Regions from separate parts of the Rhizobium sp. YS-1r genome, predicted to be linked through region 2. Evidence: riboswitches for the same ligand, from Rfam matches in the RefSeq annotation. Region 2 holds a riboswitch; the other holds the start of a gene.
The links. Region 2 has a riboswitch for S-adenosylmethionine ahead of JL39_RS28995 (O-succinylhomoserine sulfhydrylase). Riboswitches for the same ligand answer to the same signal wherever they lie in the genome.
Positions count from the first base shown of each region.

Region 1: it holds a riboswitch for S-adenosylmethionine, as region 2 does, so the genes downstream of both, metA (homoserine O-succinyltransferase) here and JL39_RS28995 (O-succinylhomoserine sulfhydrylase) in region 2, are expected to answer to the same signal.

Region 1 covers NZ_JPYQ01000055.1:211,909-219,068, forward strand. Annotated here, with positions in the region: gene JL39_RS23765 (ABC-F family ATP-binding cassette domain-containing protein) at 1-672, opposite strand, end outside; gene JL39_RS23770 (thiamine diphosphokinase) at 676-1,326, opposite strand; gene JL39_RS23775 (MoxR family ATPase) at 1,427-2,266, shown strand; SAM riboswitch at 2,320-2,397, shown strand; gene metA (homoserine O-succinyltransferase) at 2,468-3,406, shown strand; gene JL39_RS23785 (VWA domain-containing protein) at 3,413-4,594, shown strand; gene JL39_RS23790 (aldose epimerase family protein) at 4,675-5,697, shown strand; tRNA gene JL39_RS23795 (tRNA-Gly) at 5,899-5,973, opposite strand; gene JL39_RS23800 (hypothetical protein) at 6,167-6,820, opposite strand; gene JL39_RS23805 (xanthine dehydrogenase family protein molybdopterin-binding subunit) at 6,834-7,160, opposite strand, start outside.
Region 2 covers NZ_JPYQ01000056.1:692,538-699,697, reverse strand. Annotated here, with positions in the region: gene JL39_RS29010 (Hsp33 family molecular chaperone) at 1-744, shown strand, start outside; gene JL39_RS29005 (tannase/feruloyl esterase family alpha/beta hydrolase) at 781-2,355, opposite strand; gene apaG (Co2+/Mg2+ efflux protein ApaG) at 2,473-2,865, opposite strand; gene JL39_RS28995 (O-succinylhomoserine sulfhydrylase) at 3,183-4,367, opposite strand; SAM riboswitch at 4,414-4,492, opposite strand; gene JL39_RS28990 (2'-deoxycytidine 5'-triphosphate deaminase) at 4,564-5,658, shown strand; tRNA gene JL39_RS28985 (tRNA-Gly) at 5,715-5,788, shown strand; gene JL39_RS28980 (hypothetical protein) at 5,833-6,069, opposite strand; gene JL39_RS28975 (methyl-accepting chemotaxis protein) at 6,198-7,160, opposite strand, start outside.

The DNA of each region.
Region 1 (7,160 bases), on a different contig from region 2:
CTTGCCGAGCTTGTGCTGTTCCAGCTCCTCAGCCTCCAGCACTTCGTCACGCCATGCTTCAAAATGAGCGAACCCCTTGTCGAGACGGCGGGAGATGCCGCGGTCGAGCCAGACGGTCGCGGTCGAAACCCGTTCGAGGAAGCGCCTATCGTGGGAAATCAGTACCAGTGCGCTCCTTGTTTTCCGCAACTCGTCTTCCAGCCATTCGATGGTCGGCAGGTCGAGATGGTTGGTCGGCTCATCCAGCATCAGGATGTCCGGCTCGGGTGCCATCACACGGGCGAGCGCGGCGCGGCGGGATTCGCCGCCCGAAAGCGTCTTTGGGTCTTCCTGGCCGGTGAGGCCGAGATGTTCGAGTAGGTAGGTAACGCGATAGGGATCATCGCCCGGGCCGAGGCCTGATTCCGCATAGGCTTGCACGGTGGCATAGTCGGCAAAATCCGGCGCCTGTTCGAGGTAGCGGATCGTCGAGGCCGGATGGCGGAAGACTTCGCCTGACTGCGGCTCGACCATGCCGGCGGCGATCTTCATCAGCGTCGACTTGCCGGAACCGTTGCGACCGACGAGGCAGATGCGGTCGCCTGGCTCCACCTGCAGGCCCGCGCCAGCGAGCAGCGGCGCGCCGCCAAAGCTCAGGAAGATATCGTCGAGTTTCAAGATGGGGGGTGCCAAAAGTCAGGGTCCTGTCATGTCGTAGGGGCGAGCAAGGATCATCGCTCTGCCGGCCTTCAGATGGAATTCCACCGGTCCTTCTGCAATGTTCGAGACCGTACGAGAAGAGCCGAAGGGAAGCCCAAAATTGTGGAGCGGATAACGCGCACCAATGATGTCCAGGCCTTCCAGTGCCGAAAAACCGATGATCGAAAAGAGCGAGCCTTTCGGCAAGTCGAGCTTTTTATCCCCCGGCAGCAGCGGCACCGCCTCCTCCTCGCCGGACGTGAGCAAAATGTCGAAGCCGCGTTCGGCAAGGCTCATGGCATGGAAGAGGTGCTGGAGCGCGTGATCGCTCCGTTCCCCGCCGAGTGCGCCGACGAAGATCAGCCGTGCGGCGCCGCGGTCGATCGCTTCCGCCGTGGCGATCTCACCGTCTGTCTCGGTCTTGGCGGGCGGATAGGTCTGCTGTTTCACGCCCGGCCATTGTCTTGCAAGTTCGGCATCGGTGGAATCGAAATCGCCGACCCACAGTTCGGGCTCGACGCCGAGTGTCGCTGCATGTCTCATGCCGCTGTCAGCCGCGATGAAGCGGCTGGTACTGGTCGCTTCCAGCAGTCGGTCGGTGACGGTGAGATCGCCGCCAAGCAGGATGGTAAAGGTCGAATGGCTCATGGTTACTGCCCTTAGCGTAAAGGGACCTCATTGGGAAAGCTGTTGCACCGCCGAAGCCAAGCTTTTAGTTTGCGGCTCGCTTTTCAATCGGGATATCAGGATGCAGTTTCAGGGTACAGCGGACTATATCGCGGACAAGGATCTGATGGTGGCGGTGAATGCCGCGATCCGGCTCGAGCGCCCGCTGCTGGTGAAAGGCGAGCCGGGTACCGGCAAGACTGAACTTGCCCGGCAGGTGGCAGCAGCCCTTGGTCTCGATCTCATCGAGTGGAACATCAAGTCCACCACAAAGGCACAGCAGGGCCTCTACGAATATGATGCGGTCTCGCGCCTGCGCGACAGCCAGCTCGGCGACGAGCGGGTCCACGATGTCGCGAATTATATCCGACGCGGCAAGCTTTGGCAGGCCTTTGCGGCGGACAGGAAGGTCGTCCTGCTGATCGACGAGATCGACAAGGCGGATATCGAATTCCCGAACGACCTTCTGCAGGAACTCGATCGGATGGAATTTCACGTCTACGAGACCGGCAAAACGGTCAAGGCTAGAGTCCGGCCCATCGTCATCATCACTTCGAACAATGAGAAGGAGCTTCCAGACGCTTTCCTGCGCCGCTGCTTCTTCCACTACATTCGTTTCCCGAATGTCGAGACGCTGTCACGCATCGTCGAGGTGCATTATCCGGGTATCAAGCAGACCCTCGTGCGCAACGCATTGATGCAGTTCTATGAAATCCGCGAGATGCCGGGGCTCAAGAAGAAGCCGTCGACGTCAGAGGCGCTCGACTGGATACGTCTCCTCGTTGCAGACGATGTCGACCCGGCCGATTTGCGCGGGGACGTGAAGAACGCGCTGCCGAAGCTGCATGGTGCGTTGCTCAAGAACGAGCAGGATGTCCATCTTTTCGAGCGGATCGCCTTCATGGCGCGGCGCGAGCGGTAAGCGGAAGATTTTGCTCCCATTGACGACAGGCATAGCAAGGCGTATTTGAAAGTCCGTAGTTTCGTGGTGATTTGGCCGGCCGGCTTGCAGCCACGTAAAAAAAGTCGCTAAAGGGCCGCGAGAAGATGACTTCCCCAGATCATGCTTCCCCGGGCCGGCTGCGATTTTTCGTCGCCGGTTTTTTATTTCGTGGGTTTAGACATGCCGATCAAGATTCCCGATACGCTGCCTGCCTTCAGCACCCTCGTTTCCGAGGGCGTGCGGGTGATGACCGAAACTGCGGCGGTGCGGCAGGACATTCGTCCGCTCCAGATCGGACTTCTCAATCTCATGCCCAACAAGATCAAGACAGAGCTGCAGATGGCGCGTCTCGTCGGCGCGACGCCGCTGCAGGTGGAGCTGTCGCTGGTGCGAATCGGCAACCACAGGGCCAAGAACACGCCGGAAGAGCATCTGCTGGCTTTCTACGAAACATGGGAAGAGGTGAAGCACCGCAAGTTCGATGGCTTCATCATCACCGGTGCACCGATCGAGACACTGCCTTACGAAGAGGTCACCTACTGGGACGAGATGGAGAAGATTCTCGACTGGACAACCACCAATGTCCATTCGACCATGAATGTCTGCTGGGGTGCGATGGCGGCCATCTACCATTTTCACGGCGTGCCGAAATACGAGTTGAAGGAGAAGGCCTTCGGTGTCTACCGGCACCGCAATCTTGCTTCCTCCTCCGTTTATCTCAACGGCTTCTCGGATGACTTCCAGGTGCCGGTATCGCGCTGGACGGAGGTGCGCCGCGCGGATATCGAAAAGGTACCAAGCCTTGAAATCCTGATGGAATCAGACGATATGGGCATCTGCCTCGTGCATGAGAAAAGGGGAAAGCGTCTCTACATGTTCAATCATGTGGAATACGACTCCACCTCGCTGGCGGATGAGTATTTCCGGGATGTGAATGCCGGTGTCCCCATCAAGTTGCCGCATGACTATTTCCCGCACAACGACGATACTCTGACGCCCCTGAACCGCTGGCGCAGCCATGCGCATCTTCTCTTCGGCAACTGGATCAACGAGATCTACCAGACGACGCCCTACGATCTGGAGAAAATCGGCGAGCCGGAGAAGACCGGCGCGGAATAGGTCAGCATGTTCATTCCCTTCTTCCTGCACCTAAGGGAGGCGAAGGTCCCGGTAACGCTCCGGGAATTCCTGGCGCTTCTCGAAGGCATGGAAGAGGGGCTGGCCGATTTCGACGTCGAGGCTTTCTACTTCCTCGCCCGCACGGCGTTGGTGAAGGATGAACGCCACATCGATAAATTCGACCAGGTCTTTTCCTCCTATTTTCGCGGCCTGGAGATGGTCTCCGGCAAGCCGGGCCTCGATACCCAGAACATTCCCGAAGAATGGCTGCGCAAGCTCATCGAAAAACACCTGACCGAGGAAGAGAAGAAACTCGTCCAGTCGCTCGGCGGTTTCGAAAAGCTGATGGAGACGCTGCGACAGCGGCTCGAAGAGCAGAAAGGGCGCCATCAGGGCGGGTCGAAATGGATCGGCACCGGCGGCACTTCGCCCTTCGGCGCCTATGGCTATAACCCGGAAGGCGTGCGCATCGGGCAGGACGAATCCCGCCATCGCAGTGCAGTGAAGGTCTGGGACAGGCGCGAATTCAGGGATTTCGACGACAAGGTCGAACTCGGCACGCGCAATATCAAGCTGGCACTGAAACGGCTTCGGCGCTGGGTGCGGGAGGGCGCGGCCGAGGAATTCGACCTGCCCGGCACGATCCGTTCCACCGCCGAGCACGGCTACCTCGACGTGCAGACAAGGCCGGAGCGGCATAATGCCGTGAAGCTTTTGATGTTCTTCGATGTGGGCGGGTCGATGGATGACCATATCCGCATCGTTGAGGAACTGTTTTCCGCCGCGCGGGCAGAGTTCAAGCATATGGAGCATTTCTACTTCCACAATTGCCTCTACGAAGGCGTTTGGAAGGAGAACCTCCGTCGCGCCGAGCGAATGGCAACGCTGGATCTCATCCGCAGCTATGGTTCGGACTACAAGGTGATCTTTGTCGGTGACGCTTCGATGAGCCCCTATGAGATCACCCATGCGGGCGGTTCCGTCGAGCACTGGAACCAGGAGCCCGGCGAGGCCTGGATCAGGCGTATCACCGATCATTTCCACCGCTGCGTCTGGCTCAATCCGGTGCCCGAAAATCAGTGGCGCTACACGGCCTCGATCGGGTTGATGCGGCAGTTCATGACCGAACGGATGTTTCCAATGACGCTCGGCGGGCTTGAACAGGCGACGCGCACACTCGCCCGCTGACGGATTTTGCTTCCCGTGACATTGCAGCTTGCCGCCAAATCACGCAGGTTGCCGCCAAATGTCCGGTGGAGGAAAAGGTCATGACGGATCAGAATTTCGAAGTCTTCGGCACGACGGAAAATGGCGAGCCCGTTTATCGCGTGAGAATTGCCGGCGGCGGATTGACCGCGAGTATCATTACATGGGGCGCCGTGATCCAGGATCTCAGGCTGGAGGGCCATCGGCCGCCACTCGTGCTGGGGTTCGAGGCTTTCGATCCATATCCGATCCATTCGCCGTATTTCGGGGCAACGCCCGGCCGTTGCGCAAACCGCATCTCCGCCGGCCGTTTCACGCTCGACGGAAGACAATACCAGCTTGAAATGAACCAACCGGGGATCGGCCACCTTCACGGGGGTACGGATGGTCTTGGCCGCAGCAACTGGTCGATCGTCGATCACGCGGCTGACAAGGTCGTACTTCAGATCACCGATCCCGATGGCCGCGCGGGCTATCCCGGCAATTGCACCGTGACCGCCACCTATCAGCTCAAGGACCACGGCGTGCTGTCGGTGATCTACGAATCCACGACTGACCAGCCGACACTCGCCAACATCTGCCAGCACTCCTATTTCAATCTTGACGGCCGTGAAGACGCCCTTGGTCACGACATTATGATCGCCGCCGATCAGTTGGTCGAAGTGGATGAGAAGCAGTTGCCGACCGGCAGACTGACGTCAGTCGCCGATACGCCTTTCGACCTGCGGGAGATGGGGCCGATGAAGCGGTTCGACGACGGCAAACAGGTCCTGTTCGATCACAACTACTGTCTGTCGCCGGAACGGACACGGAAGCGTTCCGTGGCGCTGGCGCGCAGCGTCTATTCCGGCGTTTCGATGGAAGTGCGGACCACCGAGCCCGGTGTGCAATTTTATGCCGCCTTCAAGCTTCAGGAAATCCCGGTGCCGGGCCTCGAAGGTCGCCGTTACGGCCCCTTTGCCGGGTTTTGCCTGGAAACCCAGGTATGGCCGGACGCGATCAATCATCCGAATTTCCCGAACGTTGTGCTGCGTCCGGGCGAAGTGCTGCGGCAGGAGACAGACTATGTCTTTTCGAAGCAGTGAGCGGGGATAAGCTTGGCTCACCCATGTGGCAGGCGGGGTGCGAAATAGATTCGATGATGGGAAGTCGAACCGCTTCGACATGAGACTTTGGCCGTCGACAGGAAAGTCGGCGGCACAAGCCGGGTCTGCACTATAGAATTCAAGCAGCGACGCTTCCGGCCCAAGATAAGGCCTTTTCAAGGTATGATTTGAGAGAAAAACTGGAGCGGGCGAAGGGATTCGAACCCTCGACCCCAACCTTGGCAAGGTTGTGCTCTACCCCTGAGCTACACCCGCTCATCAAGCCACCGGTCCGGGGTAGATCGCTTGGACCGTGGGTCGCTGCTGTTGCCGACGACGGGCGCTATATGGCCCAGACTTTTTTCAAATGCAACAGGGAAATGACGATTGGCGGCAAGAAAAATTACGATCCGCCCAAACTCCTGACAAACCGCCGGTTCCGCACGTGAACCGGCGGCCGCTTTGTGCCTCAGGAGGCGGGACAGGCCGCGCCGGTTTTCACCCAGGCATCGATGAGCTCGCCGAATTCAGCCTGCGTGCCCGGTACCGGCTCGCGGCCGGCGCCGGGTGCCCAGCCCCAGCCGACGAGTTCGTCATGCGCCATGTGCTCGACCAGTTCGTCCATGGTCATCTCGCCATTGCGTGCCGGATCTTTGATCTGCTGACAGATCTGGCCCAGCGTCTTGCCTTCCCAGGCCATCTCGATCGGCGCAAGGTGCCAGGCAGGATTGCCCGGGATGCTCTTGATCGTGTCTGCCTGGCCCACGACCGGAATATTCTCGGCGCCGTGGCAGGTCGTGCACTGCATGCCGGGCAGACCCATACCGCCGTCGCCGCGTAAGACCGGCGGCTGATGCGGGCGCATCGACGCGCCCTGCAGCGGCCGGTCGGTAGCAGGATGACAGTTTACGCAGCGCGGGTGCTGGATGACCTTGCCCGCTTCCTGGAAGAGCGCCACCGAGCGGTCCTGCTCGTTGGCGATCGACTGGAAGGAGGCGGCTGGCTTCAGCGTCCTGGCATCGGCCTGGGCGTCCTGCGCCACCGAGACGGGTGACAGCGCCGTGCCGACACCCACGAAAAGACAGGCGGCGGCAACGCCGGTGAATGCGAGTTTCCAATTCATCGGGCGTTGATCCTCAAGCCGAAACGATATTGACGATCGGGAGCTTTCTGACAGGTGCTCCCGTGAGGCGCCGCCAGGCATTGGCAACCGCCGGGCCGACGGGCGGCACGCCGGGTTCGCCGACGCCGCTCGGCTTCTCGGTCGACTTGATGATCTCCACCTCCACGTCCGGCATCTCGTTGATCCGGATGGACCGGTAGTCGTGGAAGTTCGACTGGATAATCTTGCCGCCCTTGCCGAGGGTCACCGCATCGAAGAGGACTGCCCCGAGGCCGTAGCCGATGCCACCCTCCATCTGTGCCTTGATGACGTTCGGGTTGACGGCCACTCCGCAATCGAC
Region 2 (7,160 bases):
GGCGACGGTCCGGTCGACTTGCTGGTCGCTGACTTTTCCACGCCCGATGCTCTGCGCGCCTATGCCCGCTATGACGAAGAGGCGCTTGCCGAGGCCATCGAGGAAGATCGGACCTCTCCGCCCGATCTCCTGGGCAACGGCGTACTTGCCTTCACCATCGATCAGGGCAGGGGCATGCAGCCCTATCAGGGCATCGTGCCGCTCGACGGTTCCTCGCTCGAGGAAATTGCCGACGTCTATTTCCGCCAGTCGGAGCAGATTCCGACCAGGGTTCGTCTGGGTGTTGCCGAGCTTTTCGACCGTGATGCCGAGGGCAGGCCGCGCCACAACTGGCGGGCTGGCGGATTGGTCGCCCAGTTCCTGCCGCAGGCGCCGGAACGCATGCGCCAGCCGGACCTGCATGGCGGTGACGGCGACGAGCGCGAGCTCGATTTCACGGAGGACGATGCCTGGACGGAAGCGCGTACCTTGGTGGAGACGATCGACACGGACGAGCTGACGGACCCGCAGGTCCCGATCGAGCGGTTGCTGTTCCGGCTGTTCCACGAGCGCGGGGTGAGGGTCTACGAACCGCAGACCGTCTATGACCGCTGCAGTTGTTCGCGCGAGAAGATCAAGAGCGTGCTGAACGGCTTTACCGCCGAGGAGATCGAGGCGAGCCAGGAAGATGGCCATATCGCCGTCACCTGCGAGTTCTGCTCGACCACGTATCGCTACGAAGCGGCCGAATTCGCCGAGGCTTGAAGTCGAAGGCGGGAGTTTCCTCCCGCCTTTTTCGTCTCATGGCATCTTGCACTGGAAGTTGGTGCCGTCCTTGAGGTCGCCGCTGCCGGAATATTTTGCGACCTGCGGATAGGGGCAGAGCGGCCGTGTCATGGCAGGCTTGCCGTCCTTCACCTGAGCGGCCTGTATCACCTCCGGCGGCTTGCCGTTTTCCACCCAATCCATCAGCGGCGTAAAGGCGTCAAAGACGTCCGTGCCGTAGCCCATGCTACAGTGGTACATGCCGGGTACCATGAAGAGGCGGTAGAATTCCGCAGTCAGCTCGGCGCCCATCTGCTTGCGGACGGATTCGTAGTAATTGACGCCCATCATCGGGTTGAGCGCCGGGTCGGACCAGCCGAAATAGGTGATCATCCGCCCGCCGCGCTTTTCGAATTCGCTGAGGTCGGGATTGGTCGCATCGACGATCTCCCGGATCATGCCGATCTTCGGATATTCCGTGTCGAAGTCGAAGGTCTTCCAGTCGATCGCCTTGCCGGAGGCGGGCAGCATGGCCATGTTCTTTACGAAGGTTTCTCCATAGGCGAGCTGCCGGCTCGGGCCCTCTTCGGAGACCATCCACATGTCCCAGCCGCTGGTGCCGGAGGCATCGACGCCCTCGGTTCCGTGTTGCACGCCGGGAAATATCGTCTCGCCCTTGATCCTCACGCCGCCGGCCAATGTCTTCAGCGTTTCCACCTGCGCATTGGTGAAGCAGTCGGAACCACCGGCCTCGCAGGTCTTCAGGTCCTTGGCAGGATCGAAATTGCATTGACGCGGGTCGGCGATCAGCCCGTCCTCGGCGCCGTCGATCCCATCGCATTTGTCCATCACGGCCTTGGCCAGCACGGGAAGCTGCGCCTTGCTGATCGGCGCCTTGAGCAGCGCCCGGGCGTTCCAGACACCCCATATCTGCGTGTTGGTGAGGTCGAGGACGGGCGCACCGGCCAGGATGCCGTCGAAATCGCCGGGATGACGCTGTGCAGAGATCAGTCCCTGGCGCCCGCCTGTCGAGCAGCCATCCCAATAGGAGAAGGAAGGGTGCCGGTCGTAATAACGTGCGGCGATTGCCTTCGCCGTCTCGACCGTCACATGCACGGCACGTGAACCGTAGTCGATCAGGAGATCGAGGTCCTGGGCGAAATCGCCGAGCTTGTAGGTGGCTGCGTCATGTCCGGTATTCTGCTGGACTGTCAGGAAACCTCGCGAAAGTGCGGCATCGCGCGTGGCGATGCGTGATGGCGCGGCGAGTTTCTCGCCTGCATAACCGCCATTGCCGAACATGTAGAGCCGCCGGTTCCAGTTGTCGGGCAGGGTGATCTCGAAGCGGATCTGCGGCTGGATATATCCGGTCACCTGGCAATGGCCCGGCAGGGTGCCGGTGCCTGCCACATGCGTGGCCTTCAGCATGGTTACGTCGGCGAGGGATTGGCCGTTCAGCATCCCGCAGGCGATCTGCGGCGAGACAGTGGCGGCCGAAAAATCCGGCCTGTCCTTCATGTCGATGAAGCTGCTTTTGTTCTGCGCCAGCGCGGGTGTGAAGGCCGCCAACGTCAGAAGGGCGCAGGACGCCAGCAGAAGAGGACGTGTCATCAAGGCTCCTCCCAAAGACCGTTTTGACGGCCTGAGAATGCCGGAGGAGGAAAGGAGCAACAAATAGAAAAAACGGCACAACCCATAACCTCGGGGTTGTCGCCGCGGGCGGCGGGTTCAGTTGAGTACGCGCAGGAGGCCGGGCGAATCCAGAGAGAAGGCGGGAATGGTCACTTCGAAGGTTTCGCCCTCGTCTGTCTGCATGTCGTAGTGGCCGAACATCATGCCGGACGGCGTGTCGAGCGGGCAGCCCGAGGAATATTCGTAGGAATCGCCGGGTTTCAGCCGTGGCTGTTCGCCCACCACGCCGGGACCGTCGACCTCGTCCACCACACCGTTCTGATCGGTGATGTGCCAGTAGCGATGGACCAGCCTGACGGAAATCGGCGAATGATTCTCGATGACGATGCGGTAACCCCAGACGTAGCGGCTTTCCTCCGGATTGGATTGCTCCTCCAGGTAGTAGGGTTCGACAGCGACTTCGATATCTCGTGTCCGGGCGCGATACATGCGGCACCTCAACAATGCTCACTTGCGTTTCTGATTTCGAAGTTCGTCATACTTCGCAGCAACTTTGGAGCGAACTTCCGAATCCAAAGAACATGAGCAGCTTTATAATTCCAGCGTGGTTTCGGATTGGAAGTTCGCCGCAGCGCTTGCCGCGAACAATACTGCGAATTTCAATCCACCACACTGGCCGATATTGTACAGGGCTGCTGAAACGTCAAGAATTCTCACGGTTTGAACAACGGAGTGTGAGCGTTTCTTGAAATTAGGGATAACTGATATGGTGAATCCGGTAAGACCGGACTCACCACGCCGGATCGTTAGGCCGTAACTTCTGAAAGCGCCTTCGCGAAATCCTCGAGCAGGTCCTCGGTGTCTTCGATGCCAGCCGAAAAGCGTACGGTGCCGGGCGAAATGCCGAGCTCCGCACGGGCCTCGTCCGTCAGGTTCTTGTGCGTCGTCGTGGCCGGATGGGTAATGAGGCTCTTGGAATCGCCCAGATTGTTGGAAATTCTGACGATCTCCAACGCGTTCTGAAGTTTGAAGGCGGCTTCCTTGCCGCCCTTCAGCTCGAAGGCGACGAGCGTCGAGCCGCCCGTCATCTGCCTGGCGATGATATCGGCCTGCGGATGGTCCTTGCGGCCCGGATAGATGACCTGCGCCACCTGGCTCTGCTCGGCCAGGAAATCGGCGATCTTCGAGGCGCTCTCCGTCTGCTGCTTGACGCGCAGCGGCAGGGTCTCGATCCCCTTCAAAAGCGTCCAGGCGTTGAACGGCGACATGGCCGGGCCGGTATGGCGGAAATAGTCGTGCAGGTTCTCGTCGATCCAGGCCTTGTCGGACAGCACCACGCCGCCGAGGCAGCGGCCCTGGCCGTCGATATGCTTGGTCGCCGAATAGACGACGATATGCGCGCCGAGCTCCAGCGGCTTCTGGAAGAGCGGGGTCGCAAAGACGTTGTCGACGACCACTTTCGCGCCGATCTGGTTGGCAAGCCTGGCGACGCCGGCGATATCGACCACTTCCAGTGTGGGGTTGGTCGGACTTTCCAGGAAGAAGACCTTGGTCTTCGGAGTGATCGCCTTTTCCCAGTTTTCGAGATAGCGGCCGTCGATCAGCGTGCAGTCGATCCCGTATTTCGGAGCGAGTGTCTCGACCACCCAGCGGCAGGAGCCGAAGAGGGCGCGTGCGGCGACGATATGGTCGCCGGCCTTCAGCTGGCAGAGGATTGCGGCGGTGACGGCAGCCATGCCGGAGGCGGTGGCGCGCGCGTCTTCCGCACCTTCCAGCATGCACATGCGCTTCTCGAACATGTCGTTGGTGGGGCTGCCGTAGCGTGCATAGATGAAGCCGTCCGTCTCGCCCTTGAAGCGGGCCTCGGCGGCTTCCGACGTATCGTAGACGAAGCCCTGGGTCAGGAAGATCGCTTCCGAGGTTTCGCCATATTGCGAGCGCAACGTGCCGCCGTGAACGAGCTGGGTTGCCGGGCGCCATGTCTTGGTCATGTTAGTTCCCACCTTCAACAACAAAAAAACCGGCCGCAAAAGCAGACCGGTTTGGCACCCGGTCTTTTTAGCCACTTATTTAACGTGGCTGCAAGCCGACCGGCCAAATCACCACGGGATAAAGCTGCCATACGCCCGCTGCCTTCTTGCGTCAATGGTCTCGATTTGGTTTTGTCACCTGAAATACGGAAGAGACATGATGGCTCGCGAAACAGGCATTCTGGCGGACCGCGCGATTGCGGCGCTTTTCAAAAGTGGACGGCTCACCTCCGAGCGGGAGCTTGACCTCGATCAGATCCAGCCCGCAAGTCTCGACCTGCGCCTGGGCACGAAAGCCTTCCGCGTCCGCGCGAGCTTCATGCCTGGCCCCACGCACCTCGTATCCGACAAGCTCGACCGTCTGAAACTGCATGTGATCGATCTTTCGGAAGGTGCGGTGCTTGAAACCGGCTGCGTCTATATCGTGCCGCTGATGGAAAGGCTCGACCTGCCGGCCGGCATGTCGGCCTCGGCTAACCCGAAGAGCTCGACCGGCCGGCTGGACATTTTTACCCGCGTCATCACCGACTACGCGCAGGAATTCGACAAGATCCCGGCCGGCTATTCCGGCCCGCTCTATCTCGAAATCTCGCCGCGCACCTTCCCGATCGTCGTGCGCCGCGGCTCGCGTCTGTCGCAGATCCGCTTCCGGGTGGGGAATGCCCTGCTCGGCGAGCCGGAGCTACTGCAACTCCACAATGACCAGATTCTCGTCGCCGCCAGCAGGCCGAACGTTTCGGGTGGCGGCATCGCGTTGTCGATCGATCTCACAGGCGACGAGGAGGGGTTGATCGGTTATCGCGGCAAGCACCACACGGCTGTGGTCGATGTCGACAAGAAAGCCCAGCACGACATCTTCGATTTCTGGGAGCCGCTCTATAGCCGCGGCCGCACCGAACTGATCCTCGATCCGGATGAATTCTATATCCTTGTCTCGCGCGAGGCCGTGCACGTTCCACCTCTCTATGCAGCCGAAATGACGCCCTTCGACCCGCTGGTCGGCGAATTCCGCGTTCATTATGCCGGCTTCTTCGATCCGGGCTTCGGCCATGAAGCCGCAGGCGGCCGCGGCAGCCGGGCGGTGCTCGAAGTGCGCAGCCATGAAGTGCCCTTCATCCTGGAGGACGGCCAGATCGTCGGACGCCTCGTCTACGAGCATATGCAGGAAAAGCCGGAAGGGCTTTACGGGACGGGCGTCGGTTCGAACTATCAGGCACAAGGCCTGAAGCTCTCCAAACATTTTCGTACATGATCGAAAGCGGGAACGCTTGACACGCAGCCCCATCTGTTGAAAGTCTCAACCCGCAAGCGGGTGTAGCTCAATGGTAGAGCAGCAGCTTCCCAAGCTGAATACGAGGGTTCGATTCCCTTCACCCGCTCCAGTTTTCCGACAATCACATCAGCTTGCCCCAGGCAGGGTTCCATTCTACTCCCTCTGAAAGTTCCACGAAGATCGGTTGCTTGTCCGGTCCCTGGTCTTGTTCTCCGCCATCCGAAAGGCGTCATCCGGCTCCATCTCTTCGCCGGGGAAGATCGTGTCGTTCTCGGCTGGATCGGCAACTCTTCTGATATAGCCGCGGATCTGGTCTCCGGAATGATAGAACCTGATGATCAAGGCGCCAGGCGCCGGTTCGCCGCTGCGGTAACGATAATAGGTGTGCATTTTTTCCCTCCATTGTCAGTACCTCTACCTGACCTGCGGAAGTGTGAAATGTTCCCTGTATTTCTGGAGGAAGGGCGGCCCTTGGGTCGCCCTTGATCGTGCTGACTGATGCTTTGCCGTACTTCGGTTCAGAGTTCCGTCCATCCGGCTTTCTGGCTTGCTGCTGTCGAACCGCCGCCGAAGGCGCCGGCAAGCGTTTGAGCAAGCGCCCGCGCCGGCGATGCAGCCGGACGGGCCTCGCTATCGGAAGCAGCCCGGACTGCCGGCTTGGCTGCCGCCGCGGTGGTCGGCGAAGCCGGCCGCGAGGTCAAGGACGCCGCTGCGGTTGCATATCCGCCCGTGCCGGTCAGCTTGAACTGGCCGAGCAGCTTGGTGAGTGCCGTCGCTTCGGTCGCCAGACTATGGCTCGCTGCGGTCGTTTCCTCGACCATGGCTGCGTTCTGCTGCGTGCCCTGGTCCATCGCGTTCACCGAAGTGTTGATCTCCTGCAGGCCGATGGACTGCTCCCGCGAGGCGTCCGCGATGGCATGGACGTGACCGTTGATCTCCTGCACTTCGTGAAGGATGGTTTCGAGCGCCTTGCCCGTTTCATCGACGAGCGCGACACCGGTCTGGACATGCGTGCCGGACGTGGTGATCAGCGCCTTGATCTCCTTCGCCGCATGGGCCGAACGTTGGGCGAGTTCGCGCACTTCCTGGGCCACGACCGCAAAACCCTTGCCGGCGTCACCCGCGCGGGCCGCCTCCACACCGGCATTGAGTGCCAGAAGATTGGTCTGGAAGGCGATGTCGTCGATCACGCCGATGATATTGGAGATCTCACTGGACGATTTTTCGATCTCCTGCATCGCATTGACCGCCTTGCGCACCACGTCGCTGGATTTCTCGGCGCCGGTGCGGGTGCGGGTCACAAGCTGGCTCACTTCCGCGGCCCGCTTTGCCGCGTCCTTCACGGTTGTTGTGATTTCCTCGAGCGCGGCTGCAGTCTCCTCGACCGAAGCGGCCTGTTGCTCGGTGCGTTTGGAAAGCGCATCGGCGGAGGAGCGGATCTCGCTGGCGCCGGCATTGATCGCCGTGGCGTTCGCGCCGAC